DNA from 4 places in the Bradyrhizobium sp. NBAIM03 genome. Region 4 is predicted to be linked to each of the others. Evidence: predicted binding sites of a transcription regulator. Region 4 holds the regulator's gene; each other region holds the start of a gene.

The links. Region 4 encodes LexA, which represses DNA repair genes until DNA is damaged. Its sites were predicted from a motif close to TGTTCNNNNTGTGTTCNG; they were not measured.
Region 1: I6F21_RS24060 (DNA repair protein) is a predicted target of LexA. The motif match lies at 1,193-1,210, and genes of this name have one in related genera.
Region 2: uvrA (excinuclease ABC subunit UvrA) is a predicted target of LexA. The motif match lies at 1,204-1,221, and genes of this name have one in related genera.
Region 3: recA (recombinase RecA) is a predicted target of LexA. The motif match lies at 888-905, and genes of this name have one in related genera.

Annotation. Positions count from the first base shown of each region.
Region 1 is NZ_JADYVS010000017.1:30,356-32,556, forward strand. Features, by position in the region: gene I6F21_RS24055 (DNA polymerase Y family protein) at 1-443, opposite strand, end outside; gene I6F21_RS24060 (DNA repair protein) at 340-1,128, opposite strand; gene I6F21_RS24065 (putative DNA modification/repair radical SAM protein) at 1,291-2,201, shown strand, end outside.
Region 2 is NZ_JADYVS010000025.1:48,769-50,969, reverse strand. Features, by position in the region: gene I6F21_RS29235 (outer membrane protein) at 1-60, shown strand, start outside; gene I6F21_RS29230 (outer membrane beta-barrel protein) at 285-1,040, shown strand; gene uvrA (excinuclease ABC subunit UvrA) at 1,318-2,201, shown strand, end outside.
Region 3 is NZ_JADYVS010000009.1:68,826-71,026, forward strand. Features, by position in the region: gene I6F21_RS15740 (hypothetical protein) at 150-320, opposite strand; gene I6F21_RS15745 (hypothetical protein) at 475-675, opposite strand; gene recA (recombinase RecA) at 997-2,085, shown strand; gene I6F21_RS15755 (hypothetical protein) at 2,185-2,201, shown strand, end outside.
Region 4 is NZ_JADYVS010000010.1:206,035-208,235, reverse strand. Features, by position in the region: gene glp (gephyrin-like molybdotransferase Glp) at 1-388, shown strand, start outside; gene lexA (transcriptional repressor LexA) at 565-1,266, shown strand; gene I6F21_RS17850 (hypothetical protein) at 1,641-2,075, shown strand.

The DNA.
Region 1 (2,201 bases), on a different contig from region 4:
GCAAAGCCTTGCCAGTCGAGCGCCCGGACCAATGTCCGCAACAGCGCGGCCTCGCCGCCGAACAGATGCGCGCAACCGGTGATGTCCAGGAACAGCCCGTGCGGCGGATCGAGCGCCACCAGCGGCGTGAAGCGGTCGCACCAATCGGCGATGTCGCTGATCGTCTTCGTATCGGCCACGGTATCGGCGTCGAACACACGCAAATCCGGGCACATCGCCCGCGCATTGGCCAGCGGTTGGCCGATATACAGGCCGAGGCGCTCGGCGGCCTCGTCCAGCGCATGGATCACCAGCGCATTGTTGTCCTTGATGACGACAATGCTCGGCTCATGGTTGGTTTTACCCAGCCCGGCGCTGCTGAAGAACCGCTGGATCCTGTCGATGGGCAGGCGCGGCAGCCACAGGCTGAGGATACGTCGACGGTTCACTGAACTGGCACTCATCACAATTCCATTCCATGATCCACCGGCCGCAGGGGCCATGACGATTGCGCAAGAGCTCGGCATCGAACACCGGCGCGCCCCAGGCACTCCACACCGAGCCCGGCGGCGAAGGCGCCGCACGCAGCATCCATCGTGTCTCCGCGGTCGAGGGCAGCGGCTGCGCGGCCATCCGCAGCAAGAGGCCGGTCACGCCCGAGCCTTGCGCGGCCAGCGTCAGCTTGCGGCTCGCCACCAGATCGAACTGCCTGGTCTCGCCCCAGAGCTCGAGCACGACGGCGCCCAGCGCATCGCAGGCGAGCGCGTCGGCCGAGGTGCGTAGCGCGCTCTCGACATCGGCGGCGCGCACCATCACCACACAGCGCGGATCGAGGCCGAGCTCGGATAGCCCGCTCATCGACAGCGCGCCGGTTTCGAGCTCCGAAAAATCCTGCCGCACCCACAATAGCGGCCGGCGTGCGCTCACGCGTCCCGCAAGGCCCATGACAAACCCCGTCGCGGCCGCGCCCTGTCGCCCCTCGCAAAACACCTCGTGGATCGCCGCGCGCGCGAGCCCGCCCTTCAGCGCGGCGTCGGCCGCGCCATGGCCGAGTACGATGCGATCGCGCGGATGCACGACTTCCGCCGTCTCGATGCGCTCGATCTGGCCGCGCAGGATCGCAAGCGCGCTCATACGTGCGCCGCTCATGCTCGCCGCTCCTCAGAGGTGATTGCCGATGGCTCTCAAAAAGAGAACCAGCGGCTGGCTCATTTGTTCATGATATGTTCTAATATAAAGCTAACGGCGCCGGCAGAGTCAATCGAATTGGCGCATCCAAAGATTCATGAGCGGAATCAAAGAGATTCAAACATGGACGTACAACGCAAGCTGGAGATTCTGGCGGATGCCGCCAAATACGACGCATCCTGCGCCTCCAGCGGTACCGAGAAGCGGGATTCCAGCGACGGCAAGGGCATGGGCTCGACCGCGCCGGGCATGGGCATCTGCCATTCCTACGCGCCGGACGGACGCTGCATCTCCCTGCTCAAGGTGCTGCTGACCAACGCCTGCAATTACGATTGCCTTTATTGCGTCAACCGCGCCTCCTCGAATGTCCCACGCGCCCGCTTCACCATCGACGAATTGGTCAGGCTCACGCTCGACTTCTACCGGCGCAATTACATCGAGGGCCTGTTTCTCTCCTCCGGCATCATCCGCAGCCCTGATTACACGATGGAGCAAGTGGTGAGCGTCGCGCGAAAACTGCGCGAGGAGCATCATTTCCGCGGCTACATCCATCTGAAGACCATTCCCGAGGCCGACGACGCGCTGATCGCCGAGGCCGGCAAATATGCCGACCGCCTTTCGATCAACATCGAGATGCCTGAGGAGACGAGCCTGCAGCAATTCGCGCCGGAGAAGGACGTGCGCGCGATCCGCCGCACCATGGGCCGGCTGCGGCTGAAGCTGGACGAGGCCGAGGAGAGCCGCAGCGCCAAGACGAAGGCCAAACCGCAGCGCTTCGCGCCCGCCGGACAAAGCACGCAGATGATCGTCGGCGCAGATAGCGCCTCCGATCACACCATTCTCCACACCAGCGCCAATCTCTACGGCGCCTACCGGCTGCGGCGCGTCTATTACTCCGCCTTCAGCCCGATCCCCGATGCCAGCCGCGCGCTACCCCTGCGCGCGCCGCCGCTGCTGCGCGAGCACCGGCTCTACCAGGCCGACTGGCTGATGCGGTTCTACGGCTTCGATGTCGGCGAGATCGTCGACGACAG
Region 2 (2,201 bases), on a different contig from region 4:
CACACCGTGCAGGTCGGCGTGAACTACCACTTCGGCGGCCCGGTCGTCGCCAAGTACTGAGCTTCGTCTCTGACGCATCATCGTCACGAAAGGCCGGCCTCGCGCCGGCCTTTTTGTTTGTTGCGGCCGCCCGTTCGCTCGCGCTTTTCGAAGGGGTGTGGCCGCTGGGTGACACAACCTTTGGCTTCAATGGTGTAAAAGCAATGACGTTGCTTGAGTCATAAGGTCCGCTGCTCTTCCGCTCTCCGGAAGACCGGAATGAGAAATGGAAGTGGGGAATGGATATGAAGAAGCTTTTGCTGGCTTCGGCCAGCTTGTTCGCACTCAGCGCGTTGGCACCGGCCTCGGCGGCCGATTTGGCAGCCCGCCCCTACACCAAGGCTCCGGTGGCACCGATCGCGGTGTACAACTGGAGCGGTTTCTACCTCGGCGCCAACGCCGGCGGTGGCTGGAGCCGCAACTGTTGGGATCTCACCAGTGTCGGCCCCTTCGTGGTCGCTCCGGCGGTGGCCGAAGGTTGTCACAATGCGACCGGCGCACTCGTCGGCGGCCAGATCGGTTATCGCTGGCAGTCCGCCAACTGGGTATTCGGTCTCGAAGCCCAGGGGGACTGGGCTGACCTGAAGGGTTCGAACATCAGCTCGCCTGCCGCGCTCGCGCCGCTGGTGAACGAGACCAGGATCGACGCCATTGGCCTCTTCACTGGCCAGGTCGGTTATGCCTGGAACAACGTGCTTTGGTACGTGAAGGGCGGCGCTGCCGTCACTCACAACAAGTACACTGGCAGTTTTGGCGGCGTTACGCTCGACACCGCGAACGAAACGCGCTGGGGCGGTACCGTCGGCACCGGCATAGAATTCGGCTTCGCCCCGAACTGGTCGGTCGCTGTCGAATACAACCACCTGTTCATGGGCAGGCACAACGAGACCTTCACCTTCCTCGGCGTGACCACTCGCACCGACAGCATCAAGCAGGACGTGGACATGGCTACCGTTCGACTCAACTACACCTTCGGTGGCCCGGTGGTCGCGAAGTACTGAACTTCCCTGCCGAGGTCACATCGTCACGAAAGGCCGGCCTCGCGCCGGCCTTTTTGTTTTGGCTGGGTGCTCCGCGAGCGGTTCCGCGCGTTCCTGCTGCCAGATCCCGCCAGCACGCCAACAATCCGTTGACGATTCGCAAGTCCCACTGGAAATCCGCCGCCGTTCTTCCTACGTTCGCTGCCATACCCATCGGCGCCGATCCCGGTTCCGGGCGCAGCGCGCCTTTTTTGTTGGCGCGATCGCGCACCTTTGGGCTTCCTTGAGGGCAACTCGGATGGATGAAGTGATCAAGGCGAAGCGCCAACAACAGAACGCGGGCTCCAGCCTGCGCGCAATTACGATCCGCGGCGCGCGCGAGCACAACCTCAAGAATATCGACGTCGAGATTCCCCGCGACAAGCTGGTGGTGTTCACCGGGCTATCCGGCTCCGGCAAATCCTCGCTCGCCTTCGACACCATCTATGCCGAGGGCCAGCGCCGCTACGTCGAATCGCTGTCGGCCTATGCCCGCCAGTTCCTGGAGATGATGCAGAAGCCCGACGTCGACCAGATCGACGGCCTGTCGCCGGCGATCTCGATCGAGCAGAAGACGACGTCGAAGAACCCGCGCTCCACCGTCGGCACCGTCACCGAGATCTACGACTACATGCGCCTGCTCTGGGCCCGCGTCGGCGTGCCCTATTCGCCGGCCACGGGCCTGCCGATCGAGAGCCAGACCGTCTCGCAGATGGTCGACCGCGTGCTGGCGCTGCCCGAGGGCACCCGCCTCTATCTGCTCGCCCCCGTCGTGCGAGGCCGCAAGGGCGAGTACAGGAAGGAGCTCGCCGAATGGCTCAAGAAGGGCTTTCAGCGCGTCAAGATCGACGGCACCTTCCATGAGCTGGCGGAAGCCCCTAGCCTCGACAAGAAATTCCCGCACGACATCGACGTGGTGGTCGATCGCATCGTGGTGCGTGCCGATATCGGCCAGCGCCTCGCCGAGAGCTTTGAGACCGCGCTGAAGCTCGCCGAAGGCCTTGCCGTCGTCGAGTTCGCCGATGCGCCCGCGGCGGCTGCGCCTGCGGAGGAAAAGAAGAAGACCGCGAAAATCCACGACAAGAGCGGGCCCGAGCGCATCCTGTTCTCGGAAAAGTTCGCCTGCCCGGTCTCCGGCTTCAC
Region 3 (2,201 bases), on a different contig from region 4:
GGGTTGCTGGTAGTATTTAGCTACCTGGTGCATCCGCGGTCGCGGCGCCCCGACCGGCGATGCCGATCGGAGGTTCCGGGCAAGGAACAGAGCGGAGTGCCGCATCGCGGGCGGGCCTGGCCCGCTCCGGACGGCGGTCCTGGCAGTGCCTAATGAACCTTGATCTCGTTCAGCGGCAGACGGAGCTCGGCGGCGCGCTCTTCGCGGTCCTTCTTGCGGAACTCGTTTTCCTTGCGCTCGAACTTCACCATCTCCTCGTGGGCGGCGTCCAGCAGCGGCTTTCGCCTCAGCGTATCGTGCTGCGTGTCGTTGTTCGTCATGACCAGAGATCCCCAAAAGTTGCGGTCCCATCCCCACAGAAGGCCCGAGACCGCGAAAAGGTTCGGTGCCGCAGGATTACGGAAACATGACGGCGCCCTGGTCGCGCGTCGTTGATCCCGGTCATGGTCGCGTCGAGGAACCCGGCGTAGGCGACTATTCCGGCGGCTGCAGCCCCGGCGATTTGACCCAATCGTTCAGATGATTGGCAACGTCGGCCTGGCGCGCCTTCTTGAGCAGCGCGTCCCGCTCCGGCCCGGGAGGTAGCTTGGACGCCTGCTCGCGGACCTGCTTCACCCATGCCGACAGCCGGTCCTGAAGGGTCAGTTGCTGCTTGAAACGTCGTCGCTTCAACATGGCGCGCTCTTTCCGTGCGAGGAGGTGGGAGCGCGAGGTCAGCGTTCTCATCACCGATAGTGGCCAGGGTCCGCGCGGTGTGATGCATTAGGATCCAGAAATGGATCCGCGTCTGTTCAGTTGTGCACAGTGCGGACGGCGTGACGATCCAGCATGGCCGGTTCGACCAGCTCCGTTGTCTCCTGGTCCAGTCAGAAAGACAAAATCCGCAAAAGAACATATTGCGAACTGAGAACAAATGGGGTACATTGCTTTTATCGCCGAGCTGCCTCGCAACCGTTTGTCCCTCACGCGAATCCTCGCCATAAGGAGCACGACCCAATGTCCGCAACTGCCCTGCGTATCGTCGAAGGATCTTCCATGGACAAGAGTAAAGCTCTGGCCGCCGCGCTCTCCCAGATCGAGCGGCAGTTCGGCAAGGGCTCGGTGATGAAGCTCGGCAAGAACGACCGCTCCATGGACATCGAGGCGGTGTCCTCCGGGTCGCTCGGGCTCGATATCGCGCTCGGCATCGGCGGCCTGCCCAAGGGACGCATCGTCGAGATCTACGGGCCGGAATCCTCGGGCAAGACCACGCTGGCGCTGCATACGGTGGCGGAAGCGCAGAAGAAGGGCGGCATCTGCGCCTTCATCGACGCCGAGCACGCGCTCGATCCGGTCTATGCCCGCAAGCTCGGCGTCAACATCGACGAGCTCCTGATCTCGCAGCCCGACACCGGCGAGCAGGCGCTGGAGATTTGCGACACCCTGGTGCGCTCGGGCGCCGTCGACGTTCTCGTGGTCGATTCGGTGGCGGCGCTGGTGCCGAAGGCCGAGCTCGAGGGCGAGATGGGCGATGCGCTGCCGGGACTTCAAGCGCGGTTGATGAGCCAGGCGCTGCGCAAGCTGACGGCCTCCATCAACAAGTCCAACACCATGGTGATCTTCATCAACCAGATCCGCATGAAGATCGGTGTGATGTACGGCTCGCCGGAAACCACCACCGGCGGCAATGCGCTGAAATTCTACGCCTCCGTCCGCCTCGACATCCGCCGCATCGGCGCGATCAAGGAGCGCGACGAGGTGGTCGGCAACACCACGCGCGTCAAGGTGGTCAAGAACAAGCTGGCCCCGCCCTTCAAGCAGGTCGAGTTCGACATCATGTACGGCGAGGGCGTCTCCAAGATGGGCGAGATCCTCGATCTCGGCGTCAAGGCCGGTATCGTCGAGAAGTCCGGCGCCTGGTTCTCCTATGACAGCCAGCGCCTCGGCCAGGGCCGCGAGAACGCCAAAGCGTTCCTCAAGGGCAACCCCGACATCACCGCCAAGATCGAGACCGCGATCCGCCAGAATTCCGGTTTGATCGCCGAGCAGATTCTGGCCGGCACGCCGGAGCGCGACGCCGACGGCGAGGAGCCGGCGGACGAGTAAGACCTAACGCGAAAATTTTTCGCGAGGAGCGGGCACTGAGGACGTTGAGTTGCCGACGTCTTCGGTGCCCGTTTCGTTTTGCGTGAGGGCGCGTCGACGATGAAGCGTGTGATTCT
Region 4 (2,201 bases):
GATCCGGCCGGGCAAGCCGATGATGCACGGTCGGATAGGCGCGATGCGCGTGATTGGCCTGCCCGGCAATCCCGTGTCGTCCTACGTGTGCGCCTTCCTGTTCATGGTCCCCTTGATTCGCGCCCTGTCGGGCCGTTCAGCGATTCATCATCGGCGCGAGCGCGCCGTGCTGGGCCGCGATCTCGCCGCCAACGACCAGCGCGAGGACTATCTGCGTGCGCGGCTGGAGGAGCGCGACGACGGCACGCGCGTCGCCCTTCCGGTCAGCCATCAGGACTCCTCCCTTCTTGCGAATCTCGCTGCGGCACAGGTACTTCTGGTGCGCGCACCGTTCGCGCCGAAGGCCGAGGCCGGCACGCCTTGCGAGGTGCTCCGGCTGCCCGTCTGAGCCGCCCAGCCACACGCATTCCGCGAGCTTGGCCGCGTTCACCATAAATTAAGCAGTTGCGGAACACATATCGAACATATAGTGTCCGTTCATGATTTGTTTCGAGGATGTAGCGGCTTAGTGCCGGCTTCATCGTGTCGGAATCGAACGACATCAACCGGGGGACTTTGGTCGAGATGTTGACGCGCAAACAATACGAGCTTCTGCGGTTCATCAGCGAACGTCTGAAGGAAAGCGGCGTGCCGCCGTCCTTCGACGAGATGAAGGATGCGCTCGACCTGCGCTCGAAGTCAGGCATCCATCGCCTGATCACTGCGCTCGAGGAGCGCGGCTTCATTCGCCGCCTGCCCAACCGCGCCCGTGCCATCGAGGTGATCAAGCTGCCCGAGCTCCAGGCCGCCGCCGGCAATCGCCGTGGCTTCACCCCGAGCGTGATCGAGGGCAATCTCGGCAAGGTGCGCGCGAGCTCCAGCCCGCCCGCGGACGAGGGCGAGCGCCCCGTCGCGGTGCCCGTGATGGGCCGCATCGCCGCCGGCACGCCGATCGAGGCGCTGCAGACCCGCAGCCATACCATCAGCGTGCCGCCGGACATGCTCGGCTCGGGCGAGCACTACGCGCTCGAAGTGCGCGGCGATTCGATGGTCGAGGCCGGCATCCTCGACGGCGACATGGCGCTGATCCAGCGCAACGAGACCGCAAATACCGGCGACATCGTGGTGGCATTGATCGACGACGAGGAGGCCACGCTCAAGCGCTTCCGCCGCCGCGGCGCCTCGATCGCGCTCGAGCCCGCCAATGCCGCCTACGAGGTCCGCATTCTTCCGCCGAACCGCGTGAAGATCCAGGGCAAGCTGATCGGGCTTTACCGGAAGTACTGATAACGGAAGTCTCAAGCGCCGCGCGCGCTGCGATCGGCATCGTCGATCCAGGATCGGAGCGGATACTTGCCCGCTCCGGCCGGTCTCTCGCGCCGGCTGTCCGGTCCATCTTCCCGCGCGACATTCCCCCGCGCAGGCGCGCAGCCATTTCTGCTTCGCCGGTAGAGTTGTGCCGGCAGTGCTGATAGCTCCGGCCGAATGCAAGGACGCGAGGTTTGTTCCTATCGAATCCGGGAAAGATAATGTGATCGCGCGCTGCGGACGCGAGCCGCAGATTTGCCCATAACCGAGCAGAGCGTTGTATGCTTCCACTCTGATAGAGGCCTGCGCCTCGAAAGAGACGCGGGTCGCTATCCCAGCATGAGGAGCACCCGATGTGTGACTACAGCCTGCATGCCGTCGCGACGCGCCCCGCCGAAGTCGGCGAGACGATCGTCACGACAACCTTCCGCGGCACCTCGACGCGCGGTTTCGCTTCCGAAGCCGATCCCTCCGTCGCGGTCTGTCTGCTGCCGGGGACGGAGCTCGCTTTCGCCGACAATGTCCGCTACGACAACCGCTGGATCTGGACGCGCACCGTGAACTCTCGCGTCGGCAAGTTCGGCAAGATCGACCCGCACATTCCCGATCGCCATCATGACGCGATCGAATTCCCCGACGGCAAATACGTGCTGGTGACGCAGCTCGTCGAAGGCCAGCGCGCGACCGTGCTGCAATTGCCGGTGACGCAGCCAGCCCCCGAGCGCGAGCACAAGCCGCAGATCGTCGCCGACACGCGGCCCACGATCACGCGCCTGCCGATCGGCTGACGCCCTTCGGCCGACAGGCCGAGCCCGGGATTGAAATTGCCGTCGCCGGCCGAGGCCGGCGAGCCCGGCAAGTTTGTGTTTCAGGACATTCGATCGGCGAGCCCACCGCCGCGCCTCGTCGTCGCA